DNA from 2 places in the Gordonia sp. NPDC058843 genome. Region 1 is predicted to be linked to the other one. Evidence: riboswitches for the same ligand, from Rfam matches in the RefSeq annotation. Region 1 holds a riboswitch; the other holds the start of a gene.
The links. Region 1 has a riboswitch for cyclic di-AMP ahead of ACFW3F_RS11560 (C40 family peptidase). Riboswitches for the same ligand answer to the same signal wherever they lie in the genome.
Positions count from the first base shown of each region.

Region 2: another riboswitch for cyclic di-AMP. It lies ahead of ACFW3F_RS05890 (transglycosylase family protein); the one in region 1 lies ahead of ACFW3F_RS11560 (C40 family peptidase).

Region 1 is NZ_JBHYNC010000013.1:64,741-74,502, reverse strand. It holds gene ACFW3F_RS11580 (AMP-dependent synthetase/ligase) at 1-816, shown strand, start outside; gene ACFW3F_RS11575 (glycosyltransferase family 4 protein) at 858-1,982, opposite strand; gene ACFW3F_RS11570 (hypothetical protein) at 1,982-3,397, opposite strand; gene ACFW3F_RS11565 (NlpC/P60 family protein) at 3,404-4,423, opposite strand; gene ACFW3F_RS11560 (C40 family peptidase) at 4,655-5,338, opposite strand; cyclic di-AMP (ydaO/yuaA leader) riboswitch at 5,355-5,585, opposite strand; gene ACFW3F_RS11555 (hypothetical protein) at 5,693-5,923, opposite strand; gene ACFW3F_RS11550 (DEDD exonuclease domain-containing protein) at 6,169-8,001, shown strand; gene ACFW3F_RS11545 (Lrp/AsnC family transcriptional regulator) at 8,025-8,303, shown strand; gene trpD (anthranilate phosphoribosyltransferase) at 8,363-9,433, opposite strand; gene ACFW3F_RS11535 (hypothetical protein) at 9,534-9,762, opposite strand, start outside.
Region 2 is NZ_JBHYNC010000005.1:174,199-183,960, forward strand. It holds gene ACFW3F_RS05860 (protein kinase) at 1-1,740, opposite strand, end outside; gene ACFW3F_RS05865 (hypothetical protein) at 1,842-2,114, shown strand; gene moaC (cyclic pyranopterin monophosphate synthase MoaC) at 2,120-2,662, shown strand; gene ACFW3F_RS05875 (molybdenum cofactor biosynthesis protein B) at 2,655-3,146, shown strand; gene ACFW3F_RS05880 (molybdenum cofactor biosynthesis protein MoaE) at 3,143-3,589, shown strand; gene ACFW3F_RS05885 (FUSC family protein) at 3,576-4,589, opposite strand; gene ACFW3F_RS05890 (transglycosylase family protein) at 4,758-5,378, opposite strand; cyclic di-AMP (ydaO/yuaA leader) riboswitch at 5,385-5,602, opposite strand; gene ACFW3F_RS05895 (MoaD/ThiS family protein) at 5,828-6,076, opposite strand; gene moaA (GTP 3',8-cyclase MoaA) at 6,088-7,176, opposite strand; gene ACFW3F_RS05905 (flavin reductase family protein) at 7,190-7,735, opposite strand; gene ACFW3F_RS05910 (hypothetical protein) at 7,741-7,950, opposite strand; gene ACFW3F_RS05915 (cold-shock protein) at 8,180-8,593, shown strand; gene ACFW3F_RS05920 (DUF2771 family protein) at 8,598-9,110, opposite strand; gene ACFW3F_RS05925 (MFS transporter) at 9,107-9,762, opposite strand, start outside.

The sequences.
Region 1 (9,762 bases):
GTCTTCGACGCACTCGTCTACAAGAAGCTCCGGGCCGCCCTCGGCGGTGAGTGCCAGATGGCCATCTCCGGTGGCGCGCCGCTCGGTGCCCGCCTCGGCCACTTCTTCTCCGGCGTCGGCGTGCCCGTCTTCGAGGGGTACGGCCTGACCGAGACCACCGCGGCCTTCAGCGTGAACACGCCCTCGGCCTCGAAGATCGGTAGTGTCGGGAAGCCACTGTCGGGCAACGACGTACGGATCGGAGACGACGGCGAGGTCCTGCTTCGCGGCGGCGTCGTCTTCACCGAGTACTGGCAGAACCCGGAGGCCACCGCGTCGGCAGTCGTCGACGGCTGGTTCCACACCGGTGATCTCGGCACCGTCGACGCCGAGGGGTTCATCACCATCACCGGCCGCAAGAAGGAACTGATCGTCACCGCGGGCGGCAAGAACGTCTCCCCCGCCGGACTCGAGGACGTCATCCGCGCCAATGCGCTGATCTCGCAGGCAACCGTCGTCGGCGACGCCAAACCGTTTGTGGCCGCACTCATCACGATCGACCCCGACGCGTTCCCGGCATGGAAGGAGCGCATGGGCAAGCCCGCGTCCTCGACCGTCGCCGACCTCGCCGACGACGCTGATCTCCGCGCCGAGGTCCAGTCGGCCGTCGATCTCGCCAACAAGACGGTGTCGCATTCCGAGGCCATCAAGAAGTTCCGCATCCTGCCCACGGACTTCACCGAGGAGACCGGCGAGATGACGCCGACCCTCAAAGTGAAGCGCAACGTCGTCGTGGAGAAGTTCGCCGGCGACATCGAGGCGATCTACCAGCGGTGAGCTACCGGCGACCGGCGCGGGATGCCCGCGCCGGTTGCGCCTCAGAGCAGCTGACGCAGCCGGGCGGCCATCTGACTCCACTGCCAGTTCTCGACGACGTAACGCCTTCCGGCCCGGCCCATCTCGGCTGCCGCCGCGCGGTCGCCGAGGATCGACAGGATCGCCAGGGCGACCGCGTCGACGTCGGTGCCGTCGACGGCGGTGCCGGTGACGCCCTCCTCGATGGTCTCCGGCGCGCCACCGGACAGGCCGGCGACCACGGGCACGCCGGTGGCCGACGCCTCGAGGTAGACGATGCCCAGACCTTCGACGTCGAGTCCACGACCCCGCGTCCGGGACGGCATCGCGAAGACGTCGGCGATGTTGTGGTACGCGGCGAGTTCGGCGGCGGGCACCGATCCGGTGAAGATCACGTCGCTCGCGACCCCCGCGTCTTCGGCGAGGTCGCGCAGCGTCTTCGCATAGGGACCACCGCCGACGATGACGAGGGCGGCGTCTGGGATCGTGCGCCGGATCAGCGGTAGCGCACGGATCAACACGTCTTGCCCCTTGCGTGGCACCAGTCGCGACAGGCAGAGGATTGTCGGCCGGTCCCCCAGGTCGAGTCGATCGCGAAATTGCTGCCTCAGCACCGGATTCGGGGCGAAACGATCGGTGTCGACGCCGGGCGGCAGGTGTTCGAGCGCCGCGCGGGCGCCGAATGCCGATGCGAAGCGGCCGCGGGTGTATCGGCTGACGAAGGTGATCACGTCGGTGTGGCGACCGATGTGGCCGAGCACCTGTCGCGCACCCGGCAGCATCGACCACCCGACTTCGTGGCCATGGGTGCTTGCGACGATCCGCTGCGCGCCCGCGCGGCGCATCGCGGGTGCCAGGATGGCCAGCGGTGCGGCCGCCCCGAACCACACCGTCGAGATCTCTTCCCTGCGCACGATCTCGGCGGCTCGGCGTGCCACGAACGGAGTGGGCAGCATGAGGGTTGTCGGGTGCCGGTAGACCCGGTAGGCCGCTGCGGCGTCGAACTCCTCGTGCGAGGCGCCGCGCCATCGAGGCGCGTAGACGACCACGTCCTCCGGCGGGAGCAGGTCCACCAGGTTCTGCAGGTAGGACTGGATGCCGCCGGGCCGCGGCGGAAAGTCGTTGGTGAGCAACAGTGTTCGAGACATCAGCTGACCTGCCGTGCCAGCCAGCGTTGCCAGTCGGCGACCAGTTCGGCGCGTGTCAGTCCGAGGCTCGAGGTGATGGCCGCGTCCTGGGCGGCCGGGAGGGCCGACGCCGCGACTCCCAGGTACATCTTCTTGAGCCGGGCCTCGTCGAAACGATCGGCGACGTAGGCGGCCAACGACCACGCACTCTGATAAGCCACCTGTGAAGTCTGCCCGTCCATCGCGAAGTCGGTGTCGGCGGGTGGGCCCGCGGGCATCGCGCCGGCGCGCACGGACGCGGTCAGATCGGGCGCGGCGTCGGCGAATCGCGTGTAGGTGCCCCTGCGGCCGACGTACTCCGCCACGCCCTCGGTGATCCACAGCGGCGCGTCGAGCGCGGTGGAGGTGCGGGCGGCGACGTGTGTCAGCTCGTGCCGGAGGACCACGGCGAGTGTCGGCGGCGCCAGTTCCCGAACCGCCGGGGTCAGCACGATCCGCTGCCCGGTCGCCGTGCGCTGCACGAGGTCGACGCTGCTGTGCACCGTCGCGGCGGTCGCCGCGCCGGTGGCCGCGCGGCCGTCGGGCACCAGCGCGCTGAACTCGTCGTCGGTCGCGGTCGCCACGACGACCGCGCGACGATCCCAGGAGTCACCCCAGAACGCGGTGACGGCGTCGACCGCCCCGGGCAGTTCCCGTCGCAGCGTCGCCACCGTCGGAGCCGTCCGGGGATATGAGGCGACCACCGACGTGCCGCCGGCGGTGGCGGTGTCGGCGACCTGGAGGCCGGGCAGCTCCCACATCTGCGTCGGCGACGGCTCGCGACCCAGGGCCTCGGCGTCGCCGACGAGGCGCCAGTCGTCGCCGTGACGGGCGACCACCAACTGGATGCCGACGACAACCTCGGCCTCGGCGACCCCTGGGACGGTCTCGCCGCCGAGCGCGTAGCGCAACTCCACCGGTGCCACCCATGAGTCCGAACTCCCCCCGGCGTCGAGAAGCTCCTGGAGCTCACCGGGGACGAGCACCTCCGCCTCCTCGGTGGGCGCGAGCTGGTACTGGAACCGTACGAACCGCAGGGTGCCGGAACGGCCGTTCCGCGGAGCGAACCGGCGGGGCGCGAACGTGGCGGTCGCGGTGCTGAATCTGTCCTTGAAGGCCGGGGTGGCGGCGGTGTCGAACAGGGTGCCGATCGCCCGTACGTCGCCGGAACTCACGGTCGAGGTGAGCGAGTCGAGCAGCCGGGTCACCCCCGCGGCACGATCACGCTCGTAGACGTTGACCTCGGTGCTCGACGACGCGGGCGCGGTGGACGAGCCGGGGCCGCCGGGCACTCCGACCGTGCCGCATCCGGTGGCCACGACAGTGGACAGGGCGACGACAGCGGCCAGGGCGACGATGGCGGAGGCCGGGCCGGCACGCCGGCGCCGTGGGATCACCGGGGACTAGAACCGGCGGGCGGAGTTGTACGGTCCGGCTTCGTCGAGCGGTTCGACCTTCACCGGGACACCGAAGGTCGAGGCATGGATGACGTAACCGTCGCCCACGTACATGCCGACGTGATGGGCGTCCGGGTAGTAGATGATCAGGTCACCGGGCTCGAGGTCGTCTCGCGCCACTGATTGCCCGCCGGCCATCTGCGCCTGACTCGACCGTGGGATGGTCTTGCCCGCCTGGCGGAAGGCCCACACCATGAGTCCCGAGCAGTCGAACGAACTCGGTCCGGTCGCGCCCCACACGTACGGATCCCCGATCCGGGTCAGCGCGGCGTGCGTGGCGATCAGTCCGGCGGCGGTGCCCTTGGGCACCAGTCGCGGATCGAAGTCGAAGGTCGGACCGCGCAGCGCAGCCAGCTGCTTGCCGGTCATGGACTTGTAGATCGACCGGATCTGGATCGCCTGGAGCTGCAGATCGGCCTGCTTGGTCTGCAGGTCACCGCGAACCCGTTCGGCGCGCGAAACCGCCTCGGAGGCGGCCACGGCCGTCTGCTCGGCGTCCTTCTTGGCGATGGCGGTGCGTGCCCGCACCTTCTTGATGGCGGTCAGGTCCACCGACGCCTGACGCGAGATCATGTCGAGGCCCGACATCTGGTCGAGAAGCGCCTGCGGGGAGTCGCTCACCATCACTGCGTAGAGCCCGCTGACCCGCGCGCCCTGGTAACTGGCGCGGACGATCGCATCGACCCGGTTCTGGTGCACCGCGAGCTGAGCACGGCTGGTGTTGAGCGTCTGCTGCGCCTCCGCCGCGGCCTTCTTGGCCGACGCGACGATCCCCCGTTGCTTGTCGTACTCGATCTTGGCGTTGTGCATCGCCTCGGTGGTCTTCTCGGCGTCGATGCCCAGCTTCTTGTAGCGGTCGAGCAACTGGTCGGCCGACCGTGCCGGAACCGCATGGGCGTCACCGATTCCACCGGAAACGGTCGGGACGAGCGTTGCCAGCGCCGTCAGGACACAGATTGCGAGCATCAGCGGACCCGAACGCAGACGTGGTCGCGTCGCGCGCGCCCGTTCCTCCCCGATCAGCACGGTCGTACCCACTCCCTCGTGTGTGCTTGTCGATCTGCGAGCAGTCCCGGCCCCCGACGACCACCCTAGGGCGGCCCGCAGTACCCCTGGACCGATTCGGGCGGATCGCAGATCGCGATACCCCCGTTCGGTGACCCTCGTGCTCAGTCTGCTCTCGTGGTTCGGTTGTCGTCAGTACCGACGGATACCCGTCAGGGTCCATTCCTTGACGGCGTCACGCTTGACCGGGGTGCCGTAGTTGGACGAGTGGACGAACTGTCCGTTGCCGACGTAGATGCCGGCGTGGCCGCCACCGTTGAAGATCATGACGTCGCCGGGCTTGGCGTCGGAGTAGGACACTGCGCGTCCGCCACCGAGCTGGCCGTAGCTGTCGCGCGGGACGGTCTTGCCGGCCTGCTTGTAGGACCAGTAGACGAGACCCGAGCAGTCGAATGCGTTGGGGCCGGCGGAGCCGTAGGAGTAGGGCGAGCCGATCTTGCTCTCGGCGGCCTTGACGGCCTTCTCACCCGCGGTCAGCTGCGGCTGGCCGAGCGGAGCGCCACCCTGGGGGCGGAACTGCTGCGGGATCTGGTCCGGCGCGATGCCCGGCACGGTGAACTGTCCCAGGTTGGGGATCTCGACCGTGGCCGCGGGCGACTTCTTCACAGGCGTGGCCTCAGGCGCCGGCTTGGCCTCGGGGGCCTTCGCACCGGGCAGGGCCGGGATCTCGAAAGTGCCCAGCGGGGTGTGGACCGGGGCGGCGAGCGCAGGGCCGGCAGCTGCGGCGAGCGAACCGAGCGTGATCGATCCGGCGATCACCGCCTTCTTGGCGACCGTGCTGCCGCGGTTGGGCTGTTCCAAACGATGTTTGGCCACGAAGCGAGTTCTCCTTCAGATCTTCCTCTACCGCCGACCGAGTTAGCTGTCGGGTTCGGGCCGGAAGAGTGGCCCTACACGTTTTCGAACATGAGGCATCCACTGGACACTCATGCATGGCAACGCGATTCACCCCGATTCGGAACGGATTCGCGCGAGAGACATCAGTGATGATGCGCTCCGACGAGCCCGCCCGAAGGTTGTGGTTCCCCGGTTCGCCGCGAGGGCGATTGAGCGGTGACTACTGCGGACCACTTCTGTTGAAGCGGGACGCTCCGCAAAGGTCTCAGAAAGGTTACGAAATCGGATGCGCTCTGTCCACTAGGCGACTGACAGCCAAACCTCGCCCGATTTTCAACCGGCCCGCAGCACCGTGAGAGAGGCACGCTGATCTGTGCCCTGAACTGCAGTTTTGGCCGATCTTGCAGATCGTGCAGCACCACTCGTCACCATTGCAGCAGCCTGCAGAACGTCGATTGCGAGGTCGAGTTCGGCGTCGGCGTCGGCAGTCGCAGTCGTTACCGAAACTCCACCTTCGTCCGGCATATCGTCCCAGCTCGGGCCGCCAAACAGCACCGTCATCATGCACCCGTCGCAAGCGACGGGACGAGCCGGGCAGCGCGCGCAGTCGACGTACATAGTGTGATCTCCATCTCATCTGACGGGGTGGGGCCGTGTCGGCCCTCGTACGGGTCCTTGTGACCGTGAGAGCACCGCATTTCTCACGTCCAGGTGGAGACTAGGGGCGCCCACCGACAAGTCCGTCGAACAGCGATCGACACAGCAGTCACACGAGCCACACGCCGAGCAGTCGGTGCGTCGGCGTCGTGATGTCAGTGGATCGAACTAGTGTTCGCCGGGTGACGCAGACCAGCGTGGACGGCTCCCCCGCGGGGCAGCTCACCTTCGCCGACCTGGAGGCCGCCGATCAGGTGGCCACGGGCGAGACGTCGAACGAGTTCAGCGACCGCTCCCTCTTCGACACGACCCTCGTCGTCGTCGACCTCGAGACCACCGGGTCGGACCCGGCCCGTGACCGGATCACCGAGATCGGCGCGGTCAAGATCCGCGGCGGTGAGGTCATCGGCGAGTTCGCCACCCTGGTCGACCCCGGTCGTCCGATCCCGCCCCAGATCGTCACCCTCACCGGCATCACCACCGCGATGCTGACCGACGCACCGCGGATCGAGTCGGTGCTGCCCGCGTTCTTCGAGTTCGCCCGCGGTTCGATCCTGGTGGCGCACAACGCCCGCTTCGACATGGGTTTCCTGCGCCAGAACGCGATCCGCCTCCAGCTGCCGTGGACGTTCAGCCTGAGCCTGTGCACGGTGACCATGGCCCGGCGCATCCTCACGCGCGACGAGGCGCCTACGGTCAAACTCAGCGCCCTCGCCGACCTGTTCGCCGTCTCGGTGCGTCCCACGCACCGGGCCCTCGACGACGCGCGCGCCACGGTTGAGGTGTTCCACCGACTTCTCGAACGGGTCGGGAACCAGGGCATCGCGACCGTCGGCGACCTGACGTCCTACCTGCCCCGGACAGACCCGCGGCTGCGGGCCAAGCGCTCCCTCGCCGACCACGTCCCCTCGCGCCCGGGCGTGTATCTCTTCCGCGGCCCGTCAGACGAGGTCCTCTACGTGGGCACCGCCGTGGACCTCCGCCGCCGGGTCCGCTCGTACTTCGGTGGTGGCGACCCACGTCGCCGCATCGCCGAGATGGTGCTCCTCGCGCAGCGCGTCGACATCGTGGAGTGCTCCCACGCCCTGGAGGCGGCGGTACGTGAACTGCGTCTGCTCGGTGCACACGCGCCGGCATACAACCGGCGTTCGACCCAGCCGCACAAGGGATGGTGGGTGACGCTGACCGAAGAGCGCTACCCCCGGCTGAAGGTCACCCGCACGCCCACCGACGAGTCGATCGGCCCGGTCGGCAATCGCACCAACGCGGCGACCGTGGCCGATGTGATCTCGGCGGCCGCAGGTCTGCGCACGTGCACGACGCGACCCGGTGTGAATGGTTACCACTGGTGCCCCGACGCCGACGGGAGGCGTCGCCCCGGATCGTGCCGGGCGTCGACCGCGCAGCCACAGACCGTCCCGGACTACTCCCCGCGGGTCACCGCGGCACGCCGGCTCATGCGCGGTGAGGCCGACGAACTCCTCGACGGCCTCACCTCACGCCTCGCCGATCTCGCGCAGGCCCATATGTTCGAGACCGCGGCACGGCATCGGGACCGGCTCGCGCTCACGATCGACAGCCTCGCCCGCTGTCAGCGACTGGCCGCGCTGTGCGCGATCGCCGAGATCGTCGTCGCGCGGCCCGACGGCGAACGTGGATGGCACTTCGCGGTCATCCGGCACGGACGGCTCGCGGCAGCTGGACGCGCTCGACGCGGCGTCTCCCCCATGCCCGTCGTCGACGCACTGATCGCCGCGGCCGAAACCGTGCTGCCCGGCGTCGGCCCGCTACGGGGCGCGCCGGCCGAGGAGGTCGGTCTCGTCTACCGCTGGATGACCGAGCCGGGAGCGCGCATCGTGTCGACGAGCGAGCCGGTCGCGCTGCCGGCGGGCTCGGCCGAGCGCCGGCTCGGATGGTCGCAATCAGCGCACGACGCACGTTCGGCACGGCCCGTGACGGACGCTCGCGCACGGCGGGCCGGCTGAGCGCCGCCGACTAGGCTTGCGCCATGATCACTGCCATCGTCCTCATCCAGGCCGACATCCACCGCATCCCGGAGACCGCCCAGGCCGTCGCCGACATTCCCGGGGTCGAAGAGGTCTACTCCTGCGCGGGCGACGTCGACCTGATCGCGAAGATCCGGGTCCGCGACCACGAGCAGATCGCGACGGTCGTCACCGGCAAGATCAATCGCCTACCGGGAGTGCTCAAGAGCGCCACGCACATCGCGTTCCGCAGCTATTCCAGCTCCGACGTCGAGGGCGGTTTCTCCATCGGCGAGAGCTGACGCGCCCAGATCGTGCGCGTCGCACCTCGGCGAGCCGCAGTCCGACCGGCGAGCCGCAGTCAGACCGACGCCGCGAGTTGCCCGCTGAGCTGTACCCACCGCTGGAGCAGGTCTGCGGCGGCGCCGTTGTCGATGGCCTCGGCGGCGCGATCCTTCGCCACGCCGAGCGCTGCGGTCAGCTCCGCCGCACTCATCGGCGCCTCCTGCTCGAACGCGACTATCGCACCGGCAGAATTCAGCAGCACCGCGTCGCGAACCGGTCCCGTGGTCCCGGACAGCAGTTCGCGCGCGATCGCGGCGTTGACCGTCGCATCGCCACCCTGCAGGGACGAGAGCTCCACCCGCTCGATCCCCAGATCGGTCGGGTCGATGGTCAGTTCGTTCACCTGCCCGGCAGCGACCTGCCACACCGTCGAGGTGGTGGTGGTGGTCAGTTCGTCGAGGCCGTCGTCGCCGCGGACCACCAGTGCCGATCCGCCGCGCTCGGCGAAGGCCCGCGCCAGGACCGGTGCGAGATCGGCGAAGGCGCAGCCGATCAGTCCACGCGACGGCGTCGCCGGGTTGGTCAGCGGGCCCAGCACGTTGAAGACGGTCGGGATGCCGATCTCCTTCCGAGGCGGACCGGTGAAGCGGAACGCGGGGTGGAAGACCGGCGCGAAACAGAACCCGATCCCGAGTTCCTCGACGCATCGCGCCACGGCGGCGGCGTCCAGGGAGATGTTGACGCCCAGCGCCTCGAGCACGTCGGCACCACCACTCTTCGACGACGCCGCGCGGTTGCCGTGTTTCACCACCGCGACACCCGCAGCGGCGATCACGATCGACGTCATCGTCGAGATGTTCACGGTGTGCGACCGGTCGCCACCGGTACCGACCACGTCGACGGCCGGACGGCTGACATCCACGAGGGTCGCGTGGTCGAGCATCGCCCGCGACAGGCCGAGAAGCTCCGCCGGAGCCGCACCCTTCATCTTCACGCCGACACCGAACGCGGCGATCTGGGCTCCGGTCGCACTGTCGGTCATGATCTCGTTCATCGCCCACGCCGCCTCGTCGGCGCTGAGGTCGAGACGATCGATGATCTTGCCGAGGATCTGCGGCCAGCTGAAGTCGGACTGTGCGGTGCTCACGAGCACAAAGCCTAGTGGTGCGTCTCGGAAACAGGTGGCCGGTATCCGGTGGAGCGCCGGAGATGGGGCCGCCCGATTCTCCGACGCGACTCGTGGCTGCTCAGCCGGGCGGACGCTGGAGGACGGCCCACTCGCGCGCGAATCCGCCGTGGCGCGAGCCGAGGCTGGCCATGCGGGATCGTTCCTGCGACAGGTGCATCGCGTCGAGTAGCTGGACCCGGGCGAGGACCAGCACCACGAGTCCCTCGGCGCGGGGCGACGGAGCCGGTCCCCAGCGCTCATCGGCGATGGACTCGTACCCGTCGAGTGCGGCCACCGCTGCCGCGTCT
Region 2 (9,762 bases), on a different contig from region 1:
CCAGCAATATGCGCTCGCCCCGGCGACTGCACAGGCGGTAGCGGCACCGGCCGAGACCGTGGTCGCCCCGTCCAGATCGGCGACCCGGGTCGGGCGCGCGCGGTTCGTGGTCGTGCCGTCGCCGACCTGCCCGTTGTCGTTGAGCCCCCAGCAGTAGGCGTCGCCGGCCGCGACGGCGCAGGTGAAGTTCACGCCGACGCTGATCGCCGTCACGTCGTCGAGTCCGGCGACGCGAACGGGTCGGTACTGGTTGGCGGTGGAGCCGTCGCCGACCTGGTCGAAGTCGTTGGTGCCCCAGCAGTACGCAGCGCCCGCCGCGATCGCGCAGGTCGCCCAGTTCGCGGTGGAGATGGCGGTGACGTCGGCGAGGTCGGCGACCCGGGTCGGCGTCAGGCGCGCGTCGGTGGTGCCGTCGCCGATCTGCCCGTAGTCGTTGTTGCCCCAGCAGTAGGCGAGGCCCTCGGCGACCGCGCAGCTGTTGGGGCCGCCGGTGCTGATCGCGGTGACACCACTGAGGTCGACGACCTGCGTAGGCGTCTCGCGCGTGTCGGTCGTGCCGTCGCCGAGCTGACCGGCGGCGTTGTCGCCCCAGCAATAGGCGGTCCCGTCGCGGATCGAACAGGTGGCACCAAGACCGGCGCTGAGCTGGGCTTGCGAACCCGCGGCCATCTGCGGCGTCGACGCCGGTCCGGCGTTTCCGTCGTCGCTGCCGCCGAGGGTGACGACCCCGATGGCGACCACGCCCGCGAGGATCGCGACCGCGAGGACCGCGGCGAGCGCGAGCGGCCATCGGCGCCTGCGCACCGGAGGGTTCGGCGGCGGAGGGTTCGCTCTTGGAGGGTTCGGCGGCGAGATGACCTGCGTCGGCGGAGTAACCTGCGTCGCTGCGATGGTGGCGCGCGGTCGGTCGACGGTGCCGACCCGTTCGAGGGCGGCGTGCAGGTCCGCGGCGAATGCCCGGCACGTCGGATAGCGATCGAGCGGACCCCGCGCGAGCGCACGGTCGAAGACGGGGTCGAGTGCGGCGAGCCCGGGGCGATGGGTGCTGATCGGGGCAGGACGCGTCGTGAGTTTCGCGACGATGTGGCGGGTCTGCGTGTCGGCGTCGAACGGGGTTGTGCCGGAAAGCAATTCGTACGCCGTGCAGGCCAGGGCATACTGATCCGAGGCGGGGCCCGCCGGTTTGCCGTCGAGGATCTCCGGCGCGGCATAGACGAGGGTCCCCACGAACGACGACGGGGCGGTCAGAGTGGTGGCGGTGGTGAGCTTCGCGATTCCGAAGTCGAGCACGACGACGCGGTCGAGGGCGTCGTCCATGGCTCGCCGCGTCACCATGATGTTGCCGGGCTTGATGTCGCGGTGGATCACGCCGTGGCCGTGGGCGTAGTCGAGCGCATCAGCGACCCGGGTGACGACACCCACCACCTCATCCGGACGAAGCGAGGCGCTGCGGAGGTCGCGCCCGTCGAGGTAGGTCATCGTGAACCAGGGGTCGCCGTCGGTGACGCCGTAGTGGTAGATCGTGACGATCGCGGGATGGTCCAGGGCCGCAGCGGTCTGCGCCTCTCGGCTGAACCGACGCGCGAACTCCTCGTCGACGGTCTCGGCGATCGAGATCACCTTGAGGGCCTCGCGCCGACGCAGTTGCGGATTCTCGACCAGATAGACAGTGCCCATCCCGCCACTGCCCAACCGCGTGATCACCCGGTAGCCGGCGACCTGGTCTGGCTGGGTAGCCATGGGCGCCTCCTGGTGGCGGGACCTGTGTTGCGACGACGATAGCGCCGGCACGCCCGTCCTGCCCTGGACACGGCACTTGTTCATTCGGACGACATGGCACAATGCTCGACGTGGCAAACAAATCTGGCGCTGAAACATCCACCCCCGGCGAAGCGGGTGCCGGCACCGGCAAGGTCGTCGAATCCGCCAAGGGCAAGAAGCACTACGTCGACAACGGCTGGCCGCAGGACGACAACGGCGACGCCGCCGAGCACGCCGTCTCCGAGCTCGCTACGCACATCTCCGGAGCCCTGTCGCCCTTCGGTGAGACCGAGTTCCCGCTTCCGGCCGACGACCTGCCCTTCGTGCAGTCGAAGACCGTCGTCAACCGCTGACGTCGATGCCGCCCACCGCGACTGACGATGGTGGGCCGGACTCCCGCGGGACCGGCGGCTCCCGGCTGAGCCACCTCGACGCCTCCGGGTCGGCCCACATGGTCGACGTCGGTGCCAAACCGACGACGAAGCGTCGCGCCGTCGCCGCGGGCACGTTCCACACCACCGCCGAGGTGATCGGCCTCCTCAGTGAGTCGAGGCTGCCCAAGGGCGATGTGCTCGCCACGGCGCGCATCGCCGGGATCATGGCGGCCAAGCGCACCGACGAACTGATCCCGCTGTGTCATCAGCTGGCGTTGTCCTCGGTGGAGGTCGACTTCGTGATCGGTGCCGAGACGATCGAGGTCACCGCGACCGTGGCCACCTCCGGTCAGACGGGCGTCGAGATGGAGGCGCTGACCGCGGTCGCCGTTGCCGGGCTGACTCTGCACGACATGGTCAAGGCCGTGGACCGGCGGGCGCAGATGGACGGCATCCGCCTGCTCGCCAAGACCGGCGGCAAGTCGGGCGACTGGTACCGCGACCGGTCTGACCCCGCCGATGACTGACCGACATCCCCCTCGTGTCGCGCGCGTCGTCGTCGCATCGAATCGCGCCAGCAGCGGTGTCTACGCCGACCGATCCGGCCCGATCATCGAGACCTGGCTGACCGAGCAGGGTTTCCTCGTCGACGAGTGCGACGTCGTCGCCGACGGCCCCCCGGTCGGTGATGCCGTCCGCGCCGCCATCTACGCCGGGGTCGATCTCGTGGTCACCACGGGCGGAACGGGTTTGAGTCCCACCGATCGGACTCCGGAGCAGACGCGTCCACTGCTCGACTTCGAGATCCCGGGCCTTGCCGACGCGATCCGGTCGGCCGGGCTGCCGAAGGTCCCCACCGCGGTCCTCTCCCGCGGGCTCGCCGGGGTGGCCGGGACGACGCTCGTCGTGAACCTGCCCGGTTCGACCGGCGGGGTCCGCGACGGACTGGGCGTGCTCGCGGGCGTCGTCCATCACGCACTCGACCAGATCCGCGGAGGCGATCACCGATGAGCGCAGATGCCGGCACCCGCGTGGTGCACACCGCGGTCGTCGACGCGCCGATCACGTTGGCCCGACACGAGGCGATGGTCGCCGACGCCGCAGACGGCAAGGCCGGCGCGGTGGTCGGATTCGTCGGTGCCGTCCGGGACCACGACGGTGGCCGCACCGTGACCGCCCTGCACTATTCGGGGCATCCGACGGCGCCGGCCGTGCTGACCGAGGTCGTCGAGCGGGTCTCCGCGGTCGACGGCGTGCGCGCAGTAGCCGTGTCCCACCGGATCGGCGACCTCGCGATCGGCGACATCGCCTTCGTGGTCGCCGTTGCCGCCGACCATCGTCGAGCAGCCTTCGAGACGTGCTCGCGCCTCGTCGACGAGGTCAAGGCTCGGCTGCCGGTCTGGAAACACCAGTTCTTCGACGACGGCACCGATGAGTGGGTCAACTCCGCCTAGGAGTCGCGTGTGGAGGCCGCCGCTGGCCGGGACGACCACGGAACCATCGCGCGGCCGCGGGTAGTGCGATCCCGATGATCAGCGCGACGAGCAACCCGAGCAGGGTTTCGCCGACCCGTTCGAAGAACCGGGACGTCGCTTGTGCCGGATCGGCGTAGCTCAGCAAGACGATGACGAAGAAGGTCGTGAAGAGCGGGAGGATGTAGAGCCGGCTACCGTGTGTGGCCGCCGCTGATGCGATCAAAATGGTGAAGACTCCCGCATAAATCGGTGCGGGCGGGTCGAGGTGGACGATCCCGCCTGCTGCCGCCGCTCCGATGAGCACCGATCCGAAGCGGCCTGCAGTGCGCGCCACCTGCACGTGGGGATCGGGTCGCATGACCATGAGTGCGGCCGCACAGGCCCAACCCACATGGTCGAGATCGAGCGCGAAACCGACAATCGCGGTCACCGCGGCGACCGCCGCCAGCAGGTATCCATAAGTCAGCGATGTCGGAACAGCCTGTGCGGGCTGCGGTCCGCTGACGCCGTCGGGCACGGCCAGCGACAGCAGCCACACGAGGACCGAGCCGGCGAAGAACAGGGTTGTGAGCGTCACCGCCGTAGAAGTATCGGGGTAACTGAGTCCGACTCCGACCATCGGGATCACGAGGGTGGACAGCAGCGCACCGATCCGCGTGTTCGCACCTCGGATCCACAGCGCCACCGCGGCGATGCAGAATGCCGCGATCCCGATGACGGCGGCTGCCGGGGTGGAGGAGACCGCGGAACCGAGGGCCATGGGGATGCCGAGCAGGAAACCGGAGGTCAGGAGGGCGATTCGGCGTCGGCGCGGCGCGGCGATGCCGAGAGCTGCGGCAGGGAGCAATCCGACTGCGAGAGCTGCGCCTTTCTGCACGTCGTACAGGGTGACAGCTGCGGCAGGTAGTGCGGCGACGAAGACGATGGCGGCCGGCCACCACTGCCAGTTGACGGCGGGTGGCGCGGTGGTCTCAGGCACTGGCACTGGCTGAGGCGGTTTCGGGCATGCGGTCCTGCATCACGACGTCGGGGACTCCGGTGGCAGCTTGTCGTCGAATGGGCCCCGACAATTGGAAAAGGGCCCCGCACGGATGAATCATCGTGCGGGGCCCTTCGTCTGTGTCCCGGATCAGGCGTTAGGCAGCGATCAGGGGTTGGGCAGCAGGTGCTTGTTGTCGTTGAACAGCTTGATCTGGTCCTGGTTCAGCGACACACCGCTGTCCTTGGCCGCCTGCCAGAGGTTCTTGACCTCGGGGCTGACGCCGGCCTCGGTGAGGGCGTCGGTGACCTGCTTGGCGACGTCCTCGGTCGTCTTGGCCAGGTCAACGCTGCCGTTACCGCCGGGGAGGACCGGGGCGATCTCACGCGGGGTGTCGGTCGGCGCGCTGCGCGGGGTCGAACCCGAGAGGCCGGTGCCGCAGGTGGGCCATGCGCCCTTGCCCTGCGAACCGAGCACACGCTCGGCGACGACGATCTGCTCCTCGCGGGAGGCCTGATCGGCGGTCGGGGCGAACTCGCCGCCACCGTGGCCGGACCAGGTGCTCGGCGCGAACTGGAGGCCGCCGTGGTAGCCGTTGCCGGTCGCGATGGCCCAGTTGCCACCGGATTCGCACTGCGCGACCTGGTTCCATTCGGCGTCGGTGGCCGCATTGGCGGTGCCGGTGCCCAGGAGGGCTGCTCCGCCGCCGAGGACTGCGCCGGTGAGGGCGACCTTTGTGATGGTCTTGGCGGCCGTGCTGGTCGTCTGCTTGCGATGACGTCCGGACATGTATGTGTTTCCTCTCTCCACGCGCCTACGAAGTCAGCTGTCGGGTTCGAGCGAGAGGTGCTCGGTCTCGGGTCGTCGTGGTGGTTGCCGCGACTTCCGGGACTTAACCCCGAGGACACCTGGTGTGGTGCCCGGTCTCAGGGGATGAGGTTTGGGTCCCCCGTCCTCGTTCCTAGATTGCTTGTCGTTCCCACCGGCGGAACGAGGCTCGGCGCGGCCGGTGGGACGTTATGTCTTGGTTGCTGTGTCGTGACCTCCGAGGAGGACGTCTCGAACAGTACGTCGTTCGTTGGACTGAATCACCTGCTTGCGCGCAAGCGATTTTCGGCCCGGATCCGGGTCTCTCGACCCACTTCGGCCGTCATCGCAGTTCAACGGGTTAGTGGCCGTCCCGTGCCCATCCTGTTACCCCGCCGTTATGTGACAAAGGTCACAAGCACTTTGTGGCGTCAGCCACCGGCGAACGGGGGGAGGACGTCGAGTGTCGTGCACGTACCGAGCGGGCGCGCCCGGTCGGAGAACGCGATCTCGTCACGCAAGTAGGAACAGCGTTCGAGAACCGTCGCGAGGGAAGGGTTTCCGGCGGCGAGGGTGTGCTCGAGGACGCCGAGGGTGGTCGACGGGTCGATCTCGACGACCCGCTCCTCGGCGCCGGCCGCGGCACGCGCGGCAGCGAAGAAACGAACGGTGAGCTGCATCGGACGCGAGCCTAGCCGCCGATCGCCGACATCGGTCGGTCCGGCTGGCGGAAGCCCGCGACGTTCACCTCGTGGCCGGCTGCCTTGGCCCAGGTGTTCGCGCGCCACAACCGGGCGATCGCGGCGTCGACGTCGGAGTCCGGCAGCGTGCGCAGGGCGGCCCGCACATCTGTCTCCGACGTCGCGAACAAGCAGTTGCGCAACGACCCGTCCGCGGTGAGCCGGGTGCGGTCGCAGTCCCCGCAGAACGGGCGGGTGACCGACGCGATGACTCCCACCCGCGCGGGACCGGTCGGCCCCTCGTGACCGTCCACGAGCCACGTGGCGGCCGGTGCGCTACCGCGCGGCGCCGGATCGGGCAGCAGCGTGAATCGCTCACGCAACGTCGCGAGGATCTCGTCGGCGGTCACCATCCGCGTGCGCTGCCACGCGTGATCGGCGTCGAGGGGCATCTGCTCGATGATCCGCAACTCGTAACCGTGCTCGAGGCAGTGGGCGAGGAGGTCGGGGACGCCGGGGAGATCGGCGCGCTCGGGCACGACCGCGTTGACCTTCACGGGGTCGAGGCCCGCGCGTCGTGCTGCCGCGAGGCCGTCGAGGACGTCGTGCAGCCGGTCGCGGCGGGTGATCTCGGCGAAGCGTGCCGGATCGATGGTGTCCAGCGAGACGTTGATGCGGTCCAGGCCGGCTTCGACCAGGCCCTCGACCCGCCTGGGCAAGCCGAGTCCGTTCGTTGTCATCGCGATCTCGGGGGCCTGCGGGAGGCCGGCCACGGCCGCGATGATGTCCTCCAGGTCGCGCCGCAGCAGTGGCTCCCCGCCGGTGAATCGGATGCGCTCGATACCCAGATCGCGGACCGCCACGGTGAGCACCCGGATCAGTTCGTCGGTGGAGAGCACCTGGTCGGTGGGCATCCAGTCGAGACCCTCGGCGGGCATGCAATACGAGCAGCGAAGATTGCAGCGGTCGGTGACAGAGACCCGGAGATCCTTCGCGACGCGGCCGAACGTGTCACGCAGCGGACCATCGGACGGCGCGTCGGAAGCCGCCGCGTTCCGCGGGGAATGCGGCAGAGGCAGTCCGAGACCGACCGTGTTCATGCTGCGGGGAGACTCACTTCCGGTTGGGGTCCTTGCGCGCCTCGAGGGCACGGAAGGTGCTGGCGTGGAAGACCAGGGGCTCCACGTCCGGTTCGGCGCGCAGGGTCTCGATCTCCAGGAGGACGACGGTGTGGTCGCCGGCCTGGATCTCGTTGTGGATCGTGCACGACAGGTGCGCGGCGGCGTCGGGTACGAAGACCGCCCCGCGATCGGTGCTCAACGGCGTGATCCCGTCGAAGCGGCGTTCCGACGGCCCCGCGAGCTGCTTGCAGAGGTCGATCTGGTCGCCGGCGAAGACGCTGACGCCGATCGCCGGTGCGGTGCGGATGCGCGGCCAGGTCGTCGAGGTGTTCTGGACGCAGACCGAGACGAGTGGTGGATCGAGCGAGACGGTGGTGAACGAGCTCGCCGCCATTCCGATCAGGGTGGTCGAATCCCCGTCGGACTGTTCGCAACACACGGCCACGACTCCGGACGGGAAGCAGCTGTAGGCATCCCGCAGTGCCCTCCCGTCTGAGGCGGGGGCGAGGTCGGGGGTGGTGTCGATGGTTGTGGTCACGGTCCTCACCTGGCTCGGCGTCCGGCACGGAGTGCGTACACCAGGCCCAGGACGAATCCCAGCGGTGCGCACATGGTCAGCAGGTAGACAGCGGTCGGCGCGGTGGCGCCGTCGGTCACCAACGGTGTCAGGAACAACGCCACGACCGCCAGAATTCCGATGACGAACACAATCCCGGCCGCCTGCAGCAATCGCGGGGACGACGTCTTCTGCATGGCCACCACGGTAGTCCAACGCCGTTCGGTGCGACGCCGCGCGATGTGCGCCCGCCGGGTAATGGTGTGACCCGGGATGGGGCGTTGGTTACGATGGACGCAGCAGGCGCCTTGCATCCGTCTGGGCTCGCACGGAATTCCGCCGTACGAACCGCCGAGATGGGTGACGGCGTCTTTTGTCGTGACGGGTCGATTTTCGACAGTTCTAGTACAGATGAGGGTGAGCACAGTGCCGACCGGCAAGGTGAAGTGGTACGACGCGGACAAGGGCTTCGGCTTCCTCTCCCAGGAGAGTGGCGAGGACGTCTACGTCCGTTCGGCAGCATTGCCCGACGGAGTCGAGGCTCTCAAGCCCGGCCAGCGCGTCGAGTTCGGCATGGCCGCAGGCCGACGCGGCCCGCAGGCGTTGAGCGTGAAAGTGCTCGAACCCGCACCCAGCGTGTCCAAGAACGTGCGCGAAGCCGCCCGCAAGGACGTCAAACGGCACACGCCTGACGAGCTGCACGGCATGGTCGCCGACCTCATCACCCTGCTCGAAGGCAAGGTCCAGCCGGACCTGCGCAAGGGGCGATACCCCGACCGCAAGACCGCGCAGCGGATCTCCGAAGTCGTGCGCGCCGTCGCGCGGGAGCTCGATTCCTGAGGCCCTACTCGGTGGGCGCCGTCTGAACCGCCAGCTCGCCGCGCGGCAGGATGTCGTCGGCGGGGGTGAGCCGCGCTGACGCCGCGATGACGGTGAAGCCGATCAGCACCCGGTCCGGCGCCGATCGGAGCGTCACCGTGAAGGTGTTCTCTGCTGCCTGCTGCTGCTCGTCTTCGACGAGCCCGCGCGGGGTCTCGTAGACGGCCGCGAGGTTCCACGGACCCTGCGCGATCTCGCTCGAGACCGTCAGCATGATCGTCGAACCCACCGGCACCGGGACCGAGGCGGTCTCGCGCGGCGCGGTGATCTCGGGATCGCACGCGGTCAGCATCAGATCGCACCACCAGCGCGGCTCGACTGTGTGCAACTCGTCGCCGACCGCGACGTGCAGGTAGGGCTGGTCGTCGTGGGTGGCGTTGCGGGTCAGCAGGAAGACCGACGTTCCCACCACCGCCACGAACAGCACGACGACGATCGCGATGATCGACAGAGCCTTCTTCTCACCACTGCTGATCACTGACGACGTTGTCCTGTCTGGTTGTGCGGCGGGTGGTCGCCGGGGCGGTACGGGCGCTCGCCCCGATTCTCGAAGGGGGCGGTCGACGGTGCCCTGGTGGGCATGCGCGCGGTCGAGGGCCGCTGGGCGTGCGGCTTCGTGTCGGCGTCGGCCGGACCGGTCCGACCCGCCGACCGGGCATCCGCTGCGCGGAAGGCGACGGTCGGTGCGGCGTGGTCGGGGCGTCGGCCGCCGAGACCGGGGACCAGCGACTTGCCGCGGGTGGTCATCACGGTCTGCAGCAGCCCGAGGCCGAGCAGCACGGCCACGACCGTGAACCCGATCCACAGGGTCGGTGGCAGCAGCACCCCGAGAGAGGCGCCGAACACCCACGACAACTGCAGCACCGTCTCCGACCGGCCGAACGCCGAGGCGCGCGACTCGTCGGGGAGATCGTCCTGGATCGAGGAGTCGAGGCACACCTTGCCGATCGCGCTGGTGCCCGAGGCGACCAGGGCGGCGACGGCGGCCGCGGCGATGTTGCCGAAGATGGCGGCCAGGACCGCGACGACGAAGCAGGCCGCGGTCGCACCGACGACGATGCTCGGCGGGTTCTTCAGTTCCAGGCGGGTGCCGACGCCGTTGCCGATCAGGTTGCCCACACCGGCGGCAG